DNA from 2 places in the Agromyces sp. GXQ0307 genome. Region 2 is predicted to be linked to the other one. Evidence: predicted binding sites of a transcription regulator. Region 2 holds the regulator's gene; the other holds the start of a gene.

Region 1 (10,561 bases), on a different contig from region 2:
GCGAACAGCGACTCCTGCGGCCACTCCTCGGCGGGGTATCGCTTCTCGATCGCGTGGAGCTTGCGTCGCAGGATCGCCACAAGGAAGTTGCCGTCGCCGGCCGCGGGCTCGAGGAAGGTCTTGTCGACGAAGTCGGGGCCGGTCTCCAGTTCCTCGCGGACCAAGTCGAGCATTCGGTCGACCATGTGACGCGGTGTGAAGACCTCGCCGTAGGTCTTCACACGGTGCCGCGACTTCACCACCTGCTTCTCAACAATCGTCTCTGTCACCGTCACTGGTGCCCCGCATGCCACCGAAGACGAGCAATGGAAGCCGTCGCGGCGGGGTCGTCGGCCGACTTGTCGAGCAAGTCGGCGGACCGGTCATCTGGTGATGGCGACACATGCACTCCGATTTCTGCAAGCCGAAGCTTCGGATTAGACGCTAGCGGTACGGGCCGACAGGTTCGTTGCCCGCGGTGGTTTGACCTCCGTGTCGCCCGCCGGCGACACCGCGAACGGGATCGCCATGGGCACACGCTACGCCTGTGGATCGCCGCCAGTGCTCCTCGGTCGATCGGCGTAGCGTGCCCGCATGGGTGAGGTGCTGAAGCTGCCGATCGAGTTCTGCGAGCCGTGGTTCACGACCGAGCCGCAGCTGCGCAGCTGGGAGCCTCTGCCGCGGCTACTTCCGGTTGAGCGGCGGCCGGTACTCGTCGAGCAGCCGCCCCTCGAGCGCCGCGGCGTCGGCGGCAGAACTGCAGACGGTCCAGGCGATCGTGCAGCCGTTCAGCCAGTCGCGGATCGCGGCCGCCTGCGCGGGCGTCACCTTCTGGCGGCTCTTCCCGCCCGTGACGGTCGTCGGGATCCCGTGCAGGAGCTCGCATACGTTCCGGCGCAGCGATGATGCGCCGAGGCTGACGCCTCGGCCGAGGAGCTTGGCCCACACTCGTCGACGCAGCGACGACGCCGCGCCGATGTAGCGCACCTCGCCGTCGCGCCGCCAGAGATAGACGCCCGGTTCGATCGGCACGTCTGCTCGAGCGAGGGAGCCGACGGTGACGGTGGGGACGGCCAGGAGTACTTGCCACTCGGCCGAGAGCGCGGCCGTGCTCGTGCTCATGCGCCGGCCTTCTCGATAGCGGCCCGCACGGTCGCGACCACCTCATCGAGGTCGTATCCGGGGTGCACTTCGATGAGAGTGCATCCGGCTGCATTGCAGGCTGCGCGCTTACGGGCGTCGCGTTCCTGCTGGACGGCGAATGCGGCCTCACCGCCGAAGCGCTCGATCGGGCGTGTGTGTTGGATGCCTTGGTACTCGATCGCCACGTCCCGGTTCGGGATATGGATGTCGAGGCTCTGAGGCGCGAGCCAACCCGGACGGGACTGGTGCACGATCTGTTCGTCCGGGAATGCGCTCCGTATCTCCTGGAGCAGCGTCATCTCGGAGACGAGCCCTTCGCCAACCCTCGGCACGCCGACACCGTCCCGGTACGCGTTCTCGGCTGCGCGGGACAGCATTCGCAGCTTGGCGTACACCAAGCCAAGCCACGGGCCGGAGCGTGGCACGGGCGCCGGCCATTCGACTCGCCGCTCGAGCCCGGGGAAGCCACGGAAGACCAATGGGTGGAAGCCGCGGTTTTCGGTTTCGCGATGCTCTGTCAGCCGATGACGTACAGCTGCACCATCGATCCAGTCGACCAGCTCGTGCTCGATCGACCTAGCGACGTCCTCGATCGGCATATCTGCAGTGATTCGCAACCAGAAGTCCTCGATGATGCTGATGCCGTTGGCGTCGTGGAAGTCGTCGAGGATCTGCTGGAGGGTCACCAGCACGTCGAAGTAGTTGCCGTAGCTCTTCTTCGTCATGTAGCTGGAACCCCACCGGGGAATGCTCATCGCTGACACGCGAGGGTGGACGAGGTGCTCGGTGAGGGCGAGGTACTCCTGGAGCCCCACGGCGTACCCCTGCGACCGGAAACCCCCGGCGAAATCTCCAACCGCGTAGTACGTGTCAGCGAACACTGCCCTGGCATTCGGGATGGAATCGGCTTCTCGGTATGTCGTCGCCAGGCGGCGAACCTCCTGCATCGCCTCGGGGTCCTCGGCGCGGCCGTCGACGAGGTCATGGAGCATCACAAGCGCGTAGCCTCGCTGCCCCTCCACGTCGACCGGTTCGCCTGCGAGGAACGCCGGCTGGAACTCGCGCACGTAGAACGACCTCTGCAAGCGATTCATCTCCGGCCGGCCGCATCCGTCGATCCGATCGGGATCAAACTTCGGCACCCGACGTCCAGGCGTTCGGAGTTCGATCCGGTCGGCAAGGCGAAGCTCGGGTCGCGGGTAGACGAGGGGCCCTGACTGGGCCGTGCTCTCGCTCATACGTCGGCCGGATCGATGAGGGCGGGCCCGTCCTGTCCGACCTTGAACGGCCGCACAGAGTAGACCTCGAGCTGCTCGGCCAGCGGCAACGCAGCCTTCACGGCCTCGTCGACCATCGCCTGGTCGCCCACGAGCGACGGGTCAAGCCACCAGTCCCACAGCTCGCGCGGAAGCGGCACCGGGGAACGGTCGTGTATGCCCACGAGCTCGTCGACGGCATCGGAGGTGAGGATGGTCGCGGTCAGTGTCCACCTCGTCTCGTCGTCGGCGGGCTTCGAGCGGTCGAGCCACCACGAGTAAAGGCCAGCGACGCCGAGCGTTTCGCCGTCCGGGTGGTGGATGAAGTGCGGCACCTTGGCGCCCTTCTCCCCCGTCCACTCGTACCAGCCGTCCATCGGTACGATCGCGCGGTGAGATCTGAGCGGCCCGCGCCAGGTGTTCTTCTCGGCGATGCCCTCGGAGCGGGCGTTGAAGGTCGGGAACTTCAACTTGAGCTCCTTGCTCCAGGCGGGCACCAGTCCCCACCGTGCCGGCTCGAGGCGGCGGCCGAACGCCTCCGACTCGGGGAGCTTCGCTTCCACGAGCACGGGGATCGTCGCGGTGGGCGGGATGTTGTACGACGGCCGCCAGCTGGAAAAGTCACCCTCGAGCGCCCCGACTGCGGCCGCGAGATCCGCGGGCCTCTCATTGAGTGTGAACCGACCGCACATGCTGCGAGGCTATCCCGCGGCGCCGACGCCGCTCGGTCTATGGGCGCGGGGCTCGGGTGGTGTGGCGCAGCACCGCCGCGAGCTCGGCCGCGAGCTCTTCGGCGCGAGCCGGCCACTCGGCGGCCGTGATGATCCCGGCGGCACGGTCGTAGTCGAACCGCTGCAGCAGGTCGAGTGCTTCGTCGACTCTCTGGTGCGGGACGTGCACGCCGGGCCGCCACGTCGCCATCGCTGGATACTCAGTCATCTCGCCGTACCTTAGACCGCTTTGGCGATCGCGAGTTCGTTCCAGTGCGTCGTGTAACGGGGCGACAACTGCTCGCGGCGCATCTTCCACACTGGCCCGCCTTTCAGGCCGGCCATGCCGACACCGATGATGCCCTTGCCCTGCTTCCGGTTCACCTGGTCGAGCAGCTGCCCGAGGTTGCGCTGCTCGAACGCGGGCACGAACGGGTCGAGCATTGCGTGACTGGCCTTCGGGGTGAGGTCGATGAGCACGATGCCGGCGCGCACGTACCAGGCGCCGTCGACGAGCTCGTGCTCGAGCGCGGCGATCGCCGCCTTGGTCAGCGTGATCGGGTCGTCTGCCGGCACCGGCAGTCGCACCGATCGGTGGTGCGACACGTAGGGGCGGGGGTTGTGCATGCTCGTCGCGGCGAATACCTGCAGCTGCTTCGCGACCGAACCCTGCTTCCGGAGCCGGCGGCTCGCCTGCTGGGCATAGATCGAGAGGGCCTGGCGCATCTCGGAGGCTGTCTTAACCGGCTGGCCGAACATGCGCGAGTAGATCAGCTGGTCCTTCGCGGCCCGTTCCGACTCGAACGGGATGCACGGTGTGCCGCGCAGCTCGTAGACGGTGCGCTGAAGCACGACGCTGAACTTCTTGCGGATGAGCTTGGGGTCGGAGTCGCGGAGCTCGCGGGCGGTGTGCACGTCGAGCTCGGCGAGCCGCTTCTTGGTGCGGCCGGCGACGCCCCAGAGCTCGTCGACCTCGAGCGAGTCGAGGATCCTCGTCTTCTGCTCGTCGGGGTAGACGTCCCAGTGCACCACTCCCCCGAGGTGCTTGTGCTTCTTCGCGCCCTTGTTCGCGACCTTGGCGAGCGTCTTGCTCGAGGCGATGCCGACGCACACCGGCAGGCCGATGGCCTGCCGCACCTCGGCACGGATCCGGCGGCCGAGCTCGGTGAGTTCGTCGACGTCGCCTGCGAGCCCGATGAAACTCTCGTCAATCGAGTAGACCTCCTGCCATGCGCTGTACCTGGCAAGCAGCCGCATCACGCGCGCCGACAGGTCGCCGTAGAGCTCGTAGTTGCTCGAGCGATGCCAGAGGCCCCAGTGCGGCGCCTGGGCGGCGAGTTGGAACCACGGGGTTCCCATCTCGATCCCGAGCTGCTTCGCCTCGTCGGACCTCGCGACGACGCATCCGTCGTTGTTGCTGAGCACGACACCGGGCAGGCCGACGAGTCGCGGGTTGAAGACCCGCTCGCAGCTGACGTAGAAGCTGTTCACGTCAACGAGCGCGATACGTCGCGGCCCTCGCCTAGACATGCTGGTGGTGGATGTTCGCGGTAACGACGCCCCATATCGACGCCTCGGACCCCTCGGCAATCTCGATGTCGGGGTAGTCCGGATTCTCCGAGCAAAGCCGCAATTGGCCACCTCGGGATGCGAGGCGCTTCAGTGTGAGCTCGGCGTCGACGACAGCGACGACAACGTGTCCCGGGCGCGGGTCGATCGAGCGGTCGACCAGGATCTCGTCGCCGTCGTAGATCCCCGCGCCGATCATCGAGTCTCCGGACACCCGCACGATGAACGTGCTCACCGGATCCTTGATCAGGTGCTCATTCAGATCGACCGGGCCGCCGTAGTAGTCCTGCGCCGGCGACGGAAAACCCGCCGACACGGCGACGGGCGCCGCGTGAGCGAGCAGTCGCGGCACGTCGACGACGCTGACCGGCGCCAGGACAGCGAGCATGGGACCCCCTGCCAACATTCGAACTGATGTTCGAATTGTAGGCACGCCCCTTCCCCGCCCGCGAACTTGATCTCGCGCTGGCCGTGCATTCTTGAGCACAGCCGGCAGCCCTGGCCCTCTCTCCTTCCGTACGAACTTTGGCGACTTCGCCCCGCCGCACCCACCCCTTGTAGGTAGGCGGGCGAGTCCGACCCTCGCAGAACTTCCTGCGATGGGCATGCCCGATTTCAGCGGCGTATTACAGCCCATGGGAAGCAAAGGAAGGGAGGGCCCGGCCATGTCTGACGATGCACCGCGTCGACGTCGGCGCTCCCTTCACCGCAGGTCACGCTCGTCGGCGATGACCAGGCGTGAGCTTCGTCGACGTCGACGCGATCTCCGCGCTCGTTTCGTGCGCGTCATCGCAGGGTCGGCGACCATCACCTGGTTCATCGTCACCGACTTCGTGCCGGAGCTGCTCAGCTGGTTCGGCACATGACAGAGGGGGCGGCGATCGCCACCCCCTCACCGCTTCGATGCCAGTGCTACCGGCCGCGGCCGCGCTGCATCTCGCGGTCGCCGCCGGGCCGGGACTTGCGTGCCTTCGGGCTCTTCCCGCCGGCGCGGCGCACCGCTTCGCGGGGGTGCTTCGCGTTGTCGGAGTCAGCCTGTCGCCAGGCGTTGATGGCCTCGGCGTTGGCCTTGCCGTCGAGCGTTGCGGCGTGCGCGTCGCGACGCTCGGCCGAGTCCCACTCGACCTCGGCGCCCTCGCGTGCATCGACTGGTGTTGCCGTGGCGTCCTGGTCGCGGTCGGCGGCCGCGTCGACACGATCGGCGTGCTCGAGCAGACGTGCCGCTTCGGCGCGCTCTTCGTCGGCGCGGGAGCGCTCGGCGTCGGCAAGGTTCCGGTCGGCATCGACGCGGGCCAGGGCCTCGCGCACGGCGGCCGGGTCGGCGCCAGTGCGGTCGACGTCGACGCCGTAGCGGGCCCGAACCTCTTCGCGGATTCGCTCGTTCGCACGGCGTGCGTCGTCGTCGTGTTTCGACCAGGTGGTGGCCGTCTCGTAGGCGCGGGCGATGTTCTCCGTGCCGGCACGATCCCACCAGCTGGCTTCGTGCACGGGCGCGAGCTCGGCACGCGCCGCGGCGCGCTCGGCGTCGAACCTGCCCTGCAGCTCGCGGGCCTCCTGCAGGCTGCGAGCCTCGGCACGGCGGAGTGCTTCTTCACGCATCCGTGCCAGCTGCTCCCCCAGTCGGCCGGCGACCGCGAGCGAGGTTCGCAGCGCGCCCTCAAACGCCTCTTCGATGCCGTCGCTGTCGCTCATGACGGCCCCCCTTCTATCTCTCGTGTCCGCCGCGTTCGGTCGGCGTGACGTTGGTGGTCGGCCGCTGCGGATCGAGCGGCTGACGGACCGGTGAGCCGGGCGCCCGCATGGGCGTCTGACCGGCCTGTGCGATGCGCGCCGCCTCGGCCGCCCGCGCGTCAACCGGTGCGCCCGTCGACGCGCCCTGCAGCTGCGGCATCCGCTCGCGCACGGCGTCGAGCTTCGCGCCGAGCGCGTCACGGATCCGTGCCGCCTCGAGCGAGTCGGCAGACGCCTGGTACATGCCGTGGAGTGCCTGCGCGGTCTTCATGATCTGCCGGAACATCAGCGCCTCGGCGGCGGTTCCCTGGCCACCCTTCGCGGCCATCGCGAACAGCGTGGCGGCGCCGGCGGCGGACGCCATGCCGGACGGTCGCGGCCGCACCTGGTGGGCGCGGATCTGCGCACCTCGAGCGAGTGCACGCGAGGCATCAGCGAGCGGGCCCGGCGTCGGCTCGAGGCGCTCCGACCATGCGGCGAACGCGGCGCTCGTCTCCTTCGCAACGATCGCCCACGTCGCGCGATCGTCGACCGGGATCCTGCGCAACTGGTCACGTAGAGCGATGACCTGCTGCGTGTGCTCGTGCCACACATCCGGCGTCGGAGCCTGCGTCTCGCGGCCCGGGTGTTGGGCCGTGTACTTCATCGGGTTGCGCCATGTTGCGCGCCACTCGTCGACGGCGTGCTGCGAGCTCGTCACGTTGTCGGGCCATCCCTCGCGCAGTCGCGTGAGGGTGAGGTCACGTGCGAGTCGGCCGCCGCCGTACCAGACGATGGGGACGCCCGGCTGGGGTCGCAGCGCGACGCTGTAGCCGGTCACCACGTCCTCGCGTCCGTTCGCGAAACGCGGCCGGACGATGAAGCCGCCCTGATGGAGCCGGCGCACGAACTCGCCCTCGTCGAGCGACGCGCCAGCGGCCGCACGGACGGCGCGTTCGAGTCGAACGGATGCGACTTCGGCAGCGCCCATGCGCTCGGCCGTGGCGCGCTCGGCGGGCTTCTCGCCGCGCTCTCCGATGCCGGCGCCGCGCGACTGCAGCACCGTCAGGCCGTGCCGCTTCTCGAGCTCGCCGGCCACCTTCTGAGCACGCGAGTAGTCGTTGTGAATCGACGCCTTCGTGCCGTCCTCGCGCACGAGGTTGACGGCGATGTGGATGTGATCGTTGCCGGCCTTCGAGAGGCCATGTCGCACTGCGACCCATCGGCAGTCCGCTTTGCCGCTGGTCGCGGTGAAGCCCATCTCATCCACGAAGTCTTGAGCGATCGCAGCCCACTGCTCGTCGCTCAGCTGACCGTCCTCGGCCTTGATCGCGAGCGAGCAATGCCAGACGTGGCCGCCGTTCACTTCGACGCCGAACGCGGTACGCGGCTCGTCGAGGTCGGCGGCGATCGCGAGCGACGTTGCACGGTCGAGCTCGCCGTCGCCGTACATCGTGAACGTCGCCGCGTCGCCGTTCACAAGGTGAGGTTCGGTGTGCTCGTTGGCACGACCTTCACCTGCGAGGTACGTCAGCAGACCGCCGAAGCGGTCGCCTCGCGTGACGTTCGGCATCATGAGTCGGCGAGCCTCCGCACGACGGCCTGGATCTCGGGAACGAGTGCGCGGTACTCGTCGACGACGGCTGCCGCTTCAGTCGGGAACGTCGACTCCGTGTTGGCGAACTTCGCCAGCTGGTTCGTGTTGTTCGCGATGTTCGCCAGGAGACGGCGAACGGCGAACAGCTCGGCGATCGCTTCCTTGCGGTCGGTGGTCGTCTCGACGTGCTCGTTCATCGCAGCCTCGAACAGCAGTCGAGGCACCGTGACGCCCTTGACCACGGCACGAGCGCGCAGCTGCGTCGACTCATCGAGCGTGCAGCCCACGCGGTACACGATGTCGCGCTTCTCCCCCGCCGGCGCGTTGCGACGACGGGTGCGGCCGAACAGGCGGCGCTCGTTCTCGTCGGTCACGTCGCCCCCTTCCGGCCTAGCGCAGCGACCCCGCAAGTTGCGGGGCGTCATACGCCAGTATGCCGGTGCTGGACTCCTCAGTCCAGCATCAAAAGCGAGTTACCGGCGGTAACTCTATAGCTTGCTCCGTCCGAGGCTCAGCCCCGGACGGAGCAAGCGGCAGGCGGCAACGTCGGGTCGCGGCGCAGCCGCACCCGCACGAAACGCCGAACCAGTCGGCGTCGGAAGTGCTCGTTACGCTGGGGGCTATGACTGACACGACGACCGACCTCTCCGAATCAATCCGTATCGCTCGTGAGCTCGAGCGAGCCAAGAGCGACGAGCGTGTGGCGGCCGTCGAGCGCGTCGCGAACGCGGCGCACGTGGCCGTGGCGATCGACGCCGAGTACAAGAGGGCATTGGCCGACTTCGAGGCCGAGTGGGGTTCCAAGACCCGTTCCGCGGTCGCCGAGCACGAGCGCGCATGGAATGCGGCGCTGGGCGCCGGATGGTCGGCGAAGGAGCTGCGCCAGGCGCAGGTTCCCGAGCCCGGCAGGGCGGCGCCTCGTTCGCGTCGGCGCACGTCCGCGAAGCGTGGCACCGAGGCTATGGAGCAGCACTCCGAAGAGTGACGCGCTACGCGCGCTGTACTTGCGACTGAGGCCCGTCGAGACTCTGCTCGACGGGCCTCAGTCGTGCGGGCATCCCATCTGACCACTGCATTCTTTCAGCGGCTCGGAGGCATGCAACCCCGAGCGTGCGGGATGGGTGGCTGGGGACGGTGCTCCGCACCAAGAACCAAGACTGAGGCTGTGGGGGGTTGCACACCTCCGCTCCGCTGAATCACTCCGTTTATCAGATGGGATGCCCTCCGAAATGGTGGGGCCTGGTGAAGGAGAGACGATGGCTGTGACGGTGTACTCCAAGCCTTCGTGCGTGCAGTGCAACGCGACGTATCGCGCACTCGACGCGCACGGGATCGACTACGAAGTGGTCGACCTCAGCGCCGATCCGGAGGCGCTCGACGAGCTGCGCCGGCGAGGCAAGCTGCAGGCGCCCGTGGTCGTCACCGGCGACGACGAATGGACGGGGTTCCGGCCCGACAAGATCGACGAGCTCGCCGCCCGGCACGCCGTCGTCGAAGCGGTCGCGTGAGCGCCGCGACACTCGAGGCCGAGCTGCTTCTGCTGCCCCGCGAGGCAGCGCGCATCCTCGGAGTCTCGACCACTGAACTCGAGGCCGATCGAGTCGCCGGCACCGCGCCGGCGAGCGTCGAGCTCGGCCCTCGCACGGTGCGGTACTTCCGCGCCGCCGTGATGGATGGAAGGGGAACCCGATGAGCCGCCACAGCTTCGAGCTCGGCACCGATACCTGGACGATCGGATACGACGTCCACCAAGCCAGCTACTTCGTGCAGCGCCTCGACGAGCACCACGAAGAGCTCCACGACCTCGGCGGCGACGAGCTCGGCGCGCTGCCCACGCTCGAGGATGCCGAGCGGCTTCTGCCCGCCGGCTTCAAGCTGCCCGCCGAGACTCGTGCGAGCCTCGCAGCCGAGCAGCCGGCCGAACCTGCGGCCGCGACCGCGGCCGCGCGCGAGCGCATGGCCGGGTTCAGCGAGCAGCTGCGCATGGCGATGGCAGACTCGGCGCCGGCGCCCGGCGCGCGGCCGATATCGACGGGAGCTGCGACGCCCGCACTTCCCCGGCGTCCAGGCGTCGAGCTCAGGGCCGGATCACACGGCTACGGGCGGTGATTCAGTAGCCGCGGCCGGGATCCTGGGGGCCGCGGTATTGCGACGTCAGGTGGGGGTTCTGAGCCCCCGCCTGCGGCGTTCCTGCGCCTGATGCACGCCCGGTCGAGTCGGCGGCCGCGAGGCGCGCCGCGGCGATCGCCTGCTGGCGTGCCGCCCACTGTGGCGTCGACACGACGCACTCGCGCATCATCTCGCGCAGCGGCTCAATGTTGTCGTTCACGCGGGCCTCGAGCGAGGCCGCGTCGTTGCGTTCCTGGAACATGCCCGAGCGCCAGTCGATACGGTGGCCGGCGTTGCGGGCCAACTCGTCCCAGAACGCCCGCTGCGTGCGCCCGTTGCCCTCCCGACCCGGATGCACGGTGTTGAGGTAGTGGTAGTAGTCGGTGAGCCGGTCAGCGAACCGCAGCGGTGACAGCTGCTTGAGGTGGTTCTCTTCGGCGAGGGCGCGCGCCATGTCGTCGACGGCCCCGCGGATGTGCTCCGGCGCG
Region 2 (10,561 bases):
GTCGACCAAGGTCTGGTCGCGCCGGACGGGGACGACTGGATCGCGATCGGCACCCGGGCGGGAGTCCGCCGGGTTCGGGTGACCGGTGCCGGGTTCGAAGCCGACCTCGGCGTGTGGCGCCTCGACGGCGGTGAGCCGCTCGTGCGCGCCAAGAACCTGGGCGTCGCGCGACCGGGACTCGGCATCGACGTCGGCAACCCGCACGTCGTCGTGGCGCTCGCCGACGACGACGAGCTCGACGGCCTCGATCTCGCCTACCTCCCGATGCTCGATCCCGAGCCGCAGGCCGGCGCCAACGTCGAGTTCGTCGTGCCCGCCGAGCCGCTCGTGGAGAACGGGCGCGGTCGCATCCGGATGCGCGTGCACGAGCGCGGATCGGGCGAGACGCTCTCGTGCGGCACCGGCGCGGTCGCGGCGGCGCTCGCGGTGCGCTACTGGGCCGGAGAGCAGGCGCCGGACACCTGGGTCGTGCAGGTCCCCGGTGGCGTGCTCGGCGTCCGCATGGAGCAGCGGCCCGACGGCGAGCACGTGCTGCTCACCGGGCCGGGCGAGCTCGTCTTCGACGGCGTCCTCAGCCTTCCCTGACGCGATCTGCGTTCGCCGCGTCGGCGCGGCCGCTCGTCGGCCCCGGCCGGCTCAGGTCTCGCGCGTCACGGTGAGGACTCGGAAGCCCTTGGACGTGCTCGCGCGGTCGACCCGCCATCCGTCGCCGAACTCGTCGGCGAGCCAGCGCTGGAGGCTGTCGGCGCCGAGGTTCTTCTGCACGACGAGCCAGGCGGTCGCGCCGACCTCGAGCCGGGGGAGCCACTGCCGGAGCATCGCGTGCAGTTCGGCCTTGCCGATGCGGATGGGCGGGTTCGACCAGATGACGGAGAACCCGACCTCGTCGGGAACATCCGACGGGTCGACCGCGTTGACGTTCACGAGCCCGAGACGCTGCGCGTTGCGGCGGACGAGGTCGAGCGCCCGCTCGTTCACGTCGACCGCCCAGACCGTGGCGTCAGGGGACTCGAGGCCGAGCGTGAGCGCGATCGGACCCCACCCGGCGCCGAGGTCGAGCAGGTGGCCCGTCGCCGGCGCGTCCGGGACCTCGTCGAGCAGGACCCGAGTGCCGAGGTCGACGTGGTCGGGGCTGAAGACGCCGCCAGCGGTCTGCACCTCGACGTCGCGGCCGGCGAGTCGCACCCGGACGGTCCGGAGCGCCGAGCGATCGGCGGGCTTGGACGAGAAGTAGTGCTCCTGCGGCATATCGGGAAACCTATCGCAGGCGAACGGAAGTAGGCTGGACGGAATGAACGACGCGGCACCCGAGACCCACGACGACGCGGTCGAGCGCGTGCTCCGCAGCGCCGACGCCCGAGCGGGAGTGTCCCGATTCGGGGCCTCCGACGCCTCGTCGATCCAGCGCGACGGCCTCGCCGGCCCCGCCGACGACGGCTTCGACGGCGAGCAGTACGACCGTGAGGCGCGTGCGGCACTGCGCCGCGTCGGCGGGCTCTCGACCGAGCTCGAGGACGTCACCGAGGTCGAGTACCGGCAGCTGCGGCTCGAGAACGTCGTGCTCATCGGCGTGTACCCGCAGGGCTCGCTGGAGGACGCCGAGAACTCGCTCCGCGAGCTCGCGGCACTGGCCGAGACCGCGGGAGCGCGCGTGCTCGACGGCGTGCTCCAGCGTCGTCCGCACCCCGACCCGTCGACCTACCTCGGCCGGGGCAAGACCGAGGAGCTGCGGCACGTGGTCGCCGCGCTCGGCGCGGACACCGTGGTCGCCGACACCGAGCTCGCTCCGAGCCAGCGCCGTGCGCTCGAGGACGCGGTCAAGGTCAAGGTCATCGACCGCACCGCGGTGATCCTCGACATCTTCAGCCAGCACGCGAAGAGCCGCGAGGGCAAGGCGCAGGTCGAGCTCGCGCAGCTCGAGTACCTGCTTCCGCGCCTGCGCGGTTGGGGCGAGTCGATGTCCCGCCAGGCCGGTGGCCAGGTGGGCGGCGCGGGCGCCGGCATGGGCTCGCGCGGTCCCGGTGAGACGAAGATCGAACTCGACCGCCGGCGCATCCACTCGCGCATGGCCAAGCTCCGCCGCCAGATCGCCGGCATGAAGCCCGCGCGCGACGCCAAGCGCGCGAACCGCAAGCGCAACGCGGTGCCGTCGGTGGCGATCGCCGGGTACACGAACGCGGGCAAGTCGAGCCTGCTGAACCGCATCACCGGTGCAGGCGTGCTGGTCGAGAACGCGCTGTTCGCGACGCTCGACGCGACCGTCCGCCGCAACACGACTGCCGACGGGCGGGTCTACACGATCGCCGACACCGTGGGCTTCGTGCGGAACCTCCCGCACCAGCTCGTCGAGGCGTTCCGCTCGACGCTGGAGGAGGTCGGCGACGCCGACCTGATCGTGCACGTCGTCGACGCCGCGCACCCCGACCCCGCCCAGCAGATCGCGACCGTGCGCGACGTCATCGGCGAGGTCGGCGCCCGCGACATCCCCGAACTCGTGGTGTTCAACAAGGCCGATCTCGTCACGCCCGAGGATCGCCTGGTGCTGCAGGGCCTCGAGCCGAACGCCGTCTTCGCCTCGGCTCGGACGGGCGAAGGCGTCGCCGAGGTGCTCGCCGCCATCAGCCGCATGCTGCCCGACCCCGCGGTCGAGGTCGACCTGCTCGTGCCGTACGAGCGCGGCGACGTCATCTCCGTGCTGCACGAGACCGGTCGCGTGCTCTCGACCGAGTACGTGGAGGACGGCACGCGCATCCGCGCGCTCGCCTCGCCCGAGCAGGCCTCGCAGCTCGAGGAGTTCCGCGCCTCGGCGCTGGCGTAGCATCCGCTCGTCGCGTGCTGCCGACATCGGTCAGCCAGTGCGGATGGCGCGCCGCCGACGTCACTCGCCGTCACACCGGTCACGCGTCGTAACACCGCGAGCGGATCCGGTCACCCGGGCGTATCGTCGCACCTGATCGTGGCGAGCGGCCGGATGCCGCCCGCCTGGAGCGACCGCCGAGCCCGGCACCCGCCCGCGAGACCCACCTGCCGTTCCGGCCGGTCGGGCGCGGCGTGCCGTGCACTCGACCACCCCGGAACTGCTCGCCACCTGGAGCGACATGACCGGAACCGAGCCCGACGGCGACGCCGCCCGGCCGCGCGTGCCGATCTCGTTCGAGCTGTTCCCGCCGCGAACGGATGCCGCGGCGATCGCGCTCGGACGTACCATCGACCGCCTCGCCGAGGTCGATCCTGCGTTCATCTCCGTGACGTTCGGTGCGGGCGGGTCGAGTCGGGACCGCTCGCTGACCGTGCTCCGGTACATGCTCGAGCACACGAACGTCGAGCCGATGGCCCATCTCACCTGCGTCGGGTCGAGTCATGCCGAGGCGAACCGACTCGTCCGCGAGTTCCTCGATGCGGGCGTCACGAGCTTCCTGGCGCTCCGCGGCGACCCGCCGGCGGGTGCGGTCGACGCGGAGGACGCGATCGGCGACCTGCACAGCGCCGCCGAGCTCGTGCAGCTCATCCACCGGGTGCAGGAGGAGCGCGAGCCGTTCGGGCAGTCGCGCATCCCGGGCATGCCGGGCGTCACGGCCATCGGCGAGCGTCCCCGGCCGGAGCGTGTCGCCGTCGCGGCGTTCCCCAGCGGGCACCCGCGTTCGCGGGGATCCAACCAGGACGTCGACGTGCTGCTCGCGAAGGAAGTCGCCGGCGCGAACCTCGCGATCACGCAGCTGTTCTGGCACGCCGACGACTACCTGTCGTTCGTGCAGCGTGCCCGGGCGGGCGGGGTGACGATCCCGATCCTGCCGGGGATCATGCCCGTCACCACCCCCGCGCGACTCGCGCGGCTCGAGCAGCTCACCGGGGTGCCGGCTCCCGCCGAGCTCGCGATCGACCTGGAGATCGAGCCCGACGCCGAGGCGCAGTTCGAGCTCGGCGTCGACCACGCCGCGAACCTCGCCGGCGCCGTCCTCGCGGGCGACGCCCCGGGCCTCCACCTGTACACCTTCAACCGCCACGAGGCCGTCCTCGCCGTCCTGGACCGGCTCGGCCTCGCCACCGCCCCCGCCCACGCGGGCACCGAGAGGAACACGAGAGAACGATGACCGCACCCGCCTTTCCCACCGGAACGATCCTCGGCTACCCGCGCATCGGGCGCCGCCGCGAGCTCAAGCACGCCGTCGAGGCGTTCTGGGCCGGCCGGATCGACGCCGACGAGCTCGAGCGCACCGCGGCCAGCCTCCGCGCCGCGACGCGCGAGCGGCTCGCCGAGCTCGGCCTCGGCCGCACCGACTCGGCGATCCCCGAGAGCTTCTCGTACTACGACCAGGTGCTCGACGCCGCGATCGCGGTCGGGGCGATCCCGACCCGGTTCGAGCGGCTGCGGGGCACCGACGGCCGGCTCGACCTCGCGGGCACCTTCACCGTCGCCCGCGGCGAGGGCGCCGATGCGCCGCTCGAGATGACGAAGTGGTTCGACTCGAACTACCACTACCTCGTCCCCGAGATCGGCCCCGACACCGCGTTCGCCGCGCACGCCGACGCGCTCGTCGCGCAGGTGCGCGAGGCGCGCGAGGCCGGCTTCGTGACGCGTCCGGTGCTCGTCGGCCCGGTCACCTTCCTGCTGCTGTCGAAGGCGGCGGATGGCGCACCCGAGGGCTTCCGCCCGCTCGATCGCCTCGTCGACCTCGTCCCGGTCTACCGCACCCTCCTCGCCGAGCTCGCCGAGGCCGGCGCCGAGTGGGTGCAGCTCGACGAACCGGGCCTTGTGAGCGAGAGCCTCGACGAGCCGCGCGATCGCGTGCTCGAGGCCGTCGCGGTCGCCTACGACGCGATCGGTGCCTCCGACGCACGCCCGGCGATCTTCGTCGCCGCGCCCTACGGCGACCTGGCCGACGCCCTGCCGGCGCTCGCGGCGACGCCCGTCGAGGCGATCGGGCTCGACCTCGTCCGCGGCGTGCTGCCCGCAGGGCTCGACCCGGTGACGGAGGAGGCCCTCGCCGCGAAGACGCTCGTCGCCGGCGTCGTCGACGGCCACAACATCTGGCGCGGCGACCTCGAGCGCGCGTTCGCGCACGCCGAAGCGCTCCGCTCGCTGTCGGGCGACGTCGCGGTGTCCACCTCGACCTCGCTCCTGCACGTTCCGCACGACGTGACGGAGGAGACCGCACTCGACCCGCGGCTCGTGAGCTGGCTCGCGTTCGCCGACCAGAAGGTCGCGCAGGTCGCGACGCTCGCGCGCGGCCTCGCCGACGGGCGCGACGCGATCGCGACCGAGCTCGACGCGGCATCCGCGGCCCTCGCCGACCGTGAGGCGGCGCCCGGCGTGCGCGTGCCCGCGGTGCGCGACCGCCTCGCCGCGCTCGACGCGAGCGCGTTCGCGCGCGCCGCCTACGACGACCGGGTCGCCGCGCAGGAGGACCTCGCACTGCCCGCGCTGCCGACGACGACGATCGGCTCGTTCCCGCAGACCGCGGACATCCGGCGCGCTCGCGCACGCCTCGTGAAGGGCGAGCTGACGGATGCCGCGTACCGCGAGCTCATGCGCGAGGAGATCGGTCGCGTCATCCGCCTGCAGGAGGACCTCGGCCTCGACGTGCTCGTGCACGGCGAGCCCGAGCGAAACGACATGGTGCAGTACTTCGCCGAGCTGCTCGACGGGTTCGCGGTCACGCAGCACGGCTGGGTGCAGTCGTACGGCTCGCGCTGCACGCGTCCGTCGATCCTCTGGGGCGACGTGTCGCGGCCCGCGCCGATGACGGTCGAGTGGTCGGAATACGCCCAGTCGCTCTCGGAGAAGCCCGTGAAGGGCATGCTCACCGGGCCCGTCACGATCCTCGCGTGGTCGTTCGTGCGCGACGACCAGCCGCTCGGCGACACCGCGCGGCAGGTCGCGCTCGCGCTCCGCGACGAGATCGGCGACCTCGAGGCTGCGGGCATCCGCATCATCCAGGTCGACGAGCCGGCCCTCCGGGAGCTGCTGCCGTTGAAGCGCGCCGACCAGCCGGCGTACCTCGAGTGGTCGGTCGGATCGTTCCGCCTCGCCACGGGCGGGGCCGCACCGGCCACGCAGGTGCACACGCACCTCTGCTACTCGGAGTTCGGAGTCGTCATCGACGCCATCCGCGAACTCGACGCCGACGTGACCTCGATCGAGGCGGCGCGCAGCCGCATGGAGGTCGTCGGCGACCTCGCCGCGAGCGGCTTCGACCACGGCGTCGGCCCGGGCGTCTACGACATCCACTCGCCGCGCGTGCCCAGCGTCGAGGAGGTGCGCTCGCTCCTCGAGCGCGCGGTCGACGGCGTGCCCGCCGGCCGGCTCTGGGTGAACCCCGACTGCGGCCTGAAGACCCGCGGCTACGACGAGACGGTCGCCTCGCTCGCGAACATCGTCGAGGCGACGCGCTCGGTGCGCGAGGGGGTCGCGGTCGCGACCGCCTGATGCGAAGAACGAGGGCGGATGCCGCGGGGTGAGCCCGCGGCATCCGCCCTCGTCGTCTGCGGCTTCGGTCGCCGCGGGGCGCTGAGCGCCGGGCCGTCCGTCAGACGGTGCGGAGCACCGCGACGACCTTGCCGAGCACCTCGGACTCGTCGCCGAGGATCGGCTCGAACGCCGAGTTGCGGGGGAGCAGCCAGGTGTGTCCGTCGCGCTGGCGGAAGACCTTGACCGTCGCCTCGCCGTCGAGCATCGCAGCGACGATCTCGCCGTTCTCGGCCGTCTTCTGCGAGCGGACGACGACCCAGTCGCCGTCGCAGATGGCCGCGTCGATCATGGAGTCGCCGACGACCTTGAGGATGAACAGCTCGCCCTTGCCGACGAGCTGGCGGGGGAGCGGGAAGACCTCTTCGACCTGCTGCTCGGCGGTGATCGGCACGCCCGCCGCGATGCGCCCGACCATCGGCACCATGGCAGCGTCGCCCACCGGTGCCGGCTCGGCCGAGGGCGAGCGGTTCTCGGTGCCCGGAAGGTCGATGAGGATCTCGAGCGCGCGGGGGCGGTTCGGGTCGCGTCGCAGGTAGCCGGCGAGCTCGAGCTGGTTGAGCTGGTGGGTGACGCTCGAGAGCGAGGAGAGGCCGACAGCGTCGCCGATCTCGCGCATGCTCGGCGGGTAGCCGCGATCGGCGACCGAAGCACGGATCGCCTCGAGGATCGCGAGCTGCTTCGGGCTCAGCGTCTTGCGCCGACGCGACCGGCCGCTCGCGCCGCGTGCCTGGTCGATGTCGATGCTCACGTGCCTCGCCTCTCGTCGGGACCGCGTCGGCCCGGATGTCGGTGGTCGGTGTTCGACTGTCGTCGGACATTCGAAACTGTATCCGCCTCGCGCTTGCGCGACAAACATCCGTTCGAGTGTGTCGCGGATATCGGGCCCGAAATCCCACCATCGGGTTCTTGCAGCGCCGAAAGTTCGAAGATATATTCGGAACACAGCTTCGCATCCGGCCCTCCCGGCCGAGGGCCGGATGCGGGGCTGGAGCCTCGGGAGGTGCGGAATGAGTGCAGTGGTGATGGGGCCCGCGATTGCGGCGCAGACGATGCCCGCGTTCGATTCGTCGACGGCGCGCACGCGCCTCAGGCTCACGAGACGGGGTCGCATCGTCCTCACCGGCATCGCCGCGCTTCCCCTCGCTGTCGGCGTGCTCATCGGGGTGCTCTCATCGGGCGGCGCCGTCGCCGGCATCGACGACGGGCGAGCCGCGGTCGCGTTCGAGACGATCGAGGTCGGCGCCGGCGACACGCTGTGGGCCATCGCCGAGTCGATCGCCCCGTCGGCCGATCCGCGCGACGTGATCTACGAGATCATGCGCCTCAACGGCCTCGACGACGCCGTGGTCCAGCCGGGCCAGCGGCTCGTGCTCCCCGCGGGCTGAGTAGGGCCCTGCAAGCGGGCGACCTCCCTGGAGGCGGCGGTGCCGATTCGCCGAGCGCTGCGGTGTCGTCCGCGTCGCCCAGCGTGACCGACTGGCGGCGGACTAGCATTCGGGGATGACGAAACCGGCTCCGATCGACGACGTCCCGATCGGTGGGGACGTCATCCGCCTCGGGCAGTTCATGAAGTTCGCAGGGCTCCTCGACTCCGGCGGTGACGTGAAGGAGGCGATCCTCAACGGCCATGTGGCCGTGAACGGTGAAATCGATCGCCGACGCGGTCGGCAGCTGCAGCTCGGCGACGTGGTCAGCTTCGATGGAAGAACCGTTCGGGTCTGCCCGTGATGGGTTCTCCGCGCGGAAGGTGACACCGTGCAACTCAGATTTACGTTAGGTGCGATAAAGTAAATATACGGTTTCTGCGATCCACGTCAGGAGACACCTCATGGCTCACTACGTCGATCTGCTCTGGAACCCGGAGGACACCGCGCACCTCTGCCGGAAGGACCGCGCTCCGGGCCGGTACCGGGCGTACGTCCCTGATGAGCTCGGCACGGAGCTGCCGGCGATCAGCCGTGATGCGCAGCAGGCCGCGGAGGATGCGCTGGCCGTGCTCGCTCGCGCCGATGAGCGCATCGGCGACCGAGGCGGGTACCTGAACCATCTGCTGATCCGTTCCGAGAGCATCTCCTCGTCGTGGATCGAGGGGAACAGCATCAGCCCGAAGAAGCTCGCCATCGCCGAGCTTCTCGACTATGGCGCAGGCAGCGGACTCAGCACACGCGTGGCGCTCGACGTGGTCGCGAACGTGCGCGCGACAGAAGAGGCGATCGCCGAACTGGGCGACCGGGAGCTCGCCCCCGACGTCACGACGGCGGATATCGAGCGATTGCAGCACCTCATCGAGCCCAGGCTCGAGCCCGGCCTTCGGACGGAGCAGAACTGGGTCGGCGGCCCGGGATGGAGTCCGCTCCGCGCGGACTTCGTTCCGCCGCCCGAGACCGAGGTGCGCCGACTCGTCGACGACCTCGCGGGCTTCGTCACGGCGACCTCGGGGAACCCCGTCGTGCGCGCGGCGATCGCGCACGCGCAGTTCGAGACGATCCACCCGTTCGTCGACGGCAACGGGCGCACGGGCAGGGCCTTGATCCACACCGTGCTTCGTCGCGCCGACGCACTCCGGAACACGCTCATCCCCATCAGCACGGTGTTCGCCGGCGACACGGATCGCTACATCGCAGGGCTCAGCGCGTACCGGGAGATCCCATCGCGCCTGGACGAGTGGGTCATCAGCTTCGCAGAGGCCGCAGAGCTGGCCGCGGGCAACGCGGTCAGGCTCGCTGCCGACATCGCAGCGCTCGACGATGAGGTGCGCGAGAACCTGGCCCGCTTCCGCGCCGACCAGGGCATCACGCCCGCGATTCCGCGAAGCGATGCCGTGGTGCTGAAGATCCTGAGCGCGCTGGCCGCCGAGCCGGTCCTGACCATTGAGACGGTGGCTGCCCGGCACGAGGTGTCGACGGCCGCCGCCCATCGCGCGCTCACCCAGCTCGCCGGTGCGGGAATCCTCGGTCGCACGAAGAACCAGAAGGGGAAGCTGATCTGCTGGACGGCCGACCGGCACCTGGCGCTGATCAGCCTGACCGAGCGCAGCAACCGCGTCGCCGGTGACCGCCGAAACACGGATGTCGCCGCGGATAGCATTGATCGGTGACGAGTCTCGACGACCTGCCCATCCGCGACGACCTCCGCGGCAAGTCCCCGTACGGTGCCCCGCAGAAGCACGTGCCGGTCGCGCTCAACGTCAACGAGAACACGCATCCGATCCCCGAGGACGTCGCGCACGACATCGTCGCGCGGGTCGCCGCCGCCATCATCGGCCTGAACCGGTACCCGGACCGCGAGTTCACGCAGCTCCGCACCGCGCTCGCCGAGTACCTCCGGCACGGCCTCACCCCGGAGCAGCTCTGGGCGGCCAACGGCTCGAACGAAGTGCTGCAGCACGTGCTGCAGGCGTTCGGCGGCCCCGGCCGCACGGCGCTCGGCTTCGGTCCGACCTACTCCATGTACAGCCTGCTCTCCTCGGGCACCGGCACCGGGTGGATCGCCGCGGAACGCGACGCCGACTTCGAGCTCTCGCCCGAGACCGCGGTCGCCGCGATCGAGCGCCACGATCCCGACATCGTGCTGCTCTGCTCGCCGAACAACCCGACGGGCACGCCACTGTCGCTCGAGACGATCGCCGCGGTGGCCGACGCCGCCCGCGGCGTGGTCGTCGTCGACGAGGCCTACCAGGAGTTCGCCGATCCCGGAACGCCGAGCGCGCTGACGCTCCTCGCGGGTCGTCCGCGGCTGCTGGTGTCGCGGACCATGAGCAAGGCCTTCGCCTTCGCCGGTGCCCGGGTGGGCTACCTCGCCGCCGACCCGGCGGTGATCGACGCCCTGCGCCTCGTCCGCCTCCCGTATCACCTCTCCGCCCTCACGCAGGCGGCGGCGCTCGGCGCCCTCGCGCACTCCGACGAGATGCTCGCGATGGTGGGCGAGATCCGCGCGCAGCGCGAGCGGATCACGCGCGAGCTCGCCGCACTCGGCTTCCGGCCGTACCGCAGCGGCGCGAACTTCGTGCTCTTCGGCGGCGTCGACGACCCGCACGCGGTGTTCGAGGCGCTGCTCGAGCGCGGCATCCTGATCCGCGAGATCGGCCTGCCC

What was found. Region 2 encodes LexA, which represses DNA repair genes until DNA is damaged. Its sites were predicted from a motif close to TCGAACANNTGTTCGA; they were not measured.
Positions count from the first base shown of each region.
Region 1: ACIQH8_RS17405 (LexA family protein) is a predicted target of LexA. The motif match lies at 5,064-5,079, and genes of this name have one in related genera.

Region 1 covers NZ_JBIZVY010000006.1:21,556-32,116, reverse strand. Annotated here, with positions in the region: gene ACIQH8_RS17435 (SAM-dependent DNA methyltransferase) at 1-275, opposite strand, end outside; gene ACIQH8_RS17430 (GIY-YIG nuclease family protein) at 664-1,101, opposite strand; gene ACIQH8_RS17425 (hypothetical protein) at 1,098-2,360, opposite strand; gene ACIQH8_RS17420 (SOS response-associated peptidase) at 2,357-3,070, opposite strand; gene ACIQH8_RS17415 (hypothetical protein) at 3,108-3,317, opposite strand; gene ACIQH8_RS17410 (Y-family DNA polymerase) at 3,329-4,579, opposite strand; gene ACIQH8_RS17405 (LexA family protein) at 4,611-5,045, opposite strand; gene ACIQH8_RS17400 (hypothetical protein) at 5,386-5,523, shown strand; gene ACIQH8_RS17395 (hypothetical protein) at 5,570-6,349, opposite strand; gene ACIQH8_RS17390 (relaxase/mobilization nuclease domain-containing protein) at 6,363-7,943, opposite strand; gene ACIQH8_RS17385 (plasmid mobilization protein) at 7,940-8,338, opposite strand; gene ACIQH8_RS17380 (hypothetical protein) at 8,587-8,949, shown strand; gene nrdH (glutaredoxin-like protein NrdH) at 9,221-9,472, shown strand; gene ACIQH8_RS17370 (helix-turn-helix transcriptional regulator) at 9,469-9,657, shown strand; gene ACIQH8_RS17365 (hypothetical protein) at 9,654-10,073, shown strand; gene ACIQH8_RS17360 (Fic/DOC family protein) at 10,075-10,561, opposite strand, start outside.
Region 2 covers NZ_JBIZVY010000001.1:32,728-43,288, reverse strand. Annotated here, with positions in the region: gene dapF (diaminopimelate epimerase) at 1-585, shown strand, start outside; gene ACIQH8_RS00195 (class I SAM-dependent methyltransferase) at 637-1,248, opposite strand; gene hflX (GTPase HflX) at 1,292-2,818, shown strand; gene ACIQH8_RS00185 (methylenetetrahydrofolate reductase) at 3,057-4,091, shown strand; gene metE (5-methyltetrahydropteroyltriglutamate--homocysteine S-methyltransferase) at 4,088-6,427, shown strand; gene lexA (transcriptional repressor LexA) at 6,528-7,205, opposite strand; gene ACIQH8_RS00170 (LysM peptidoglycan-binding domain-containing protein) at 7,519-7,854, shown strand; gene ACIQH8_RS00165 (RNA-binding S4 domain-containing protein) at 7,970-8,197, shown strand; gene ACIQH8_RS00160 (Fic family protein) at 8,298-9,566, shown strand; gene ACIQH8_RS00155 (histidinol-phosphate transaminase) at 9,563-10,561, shown strand, end outside.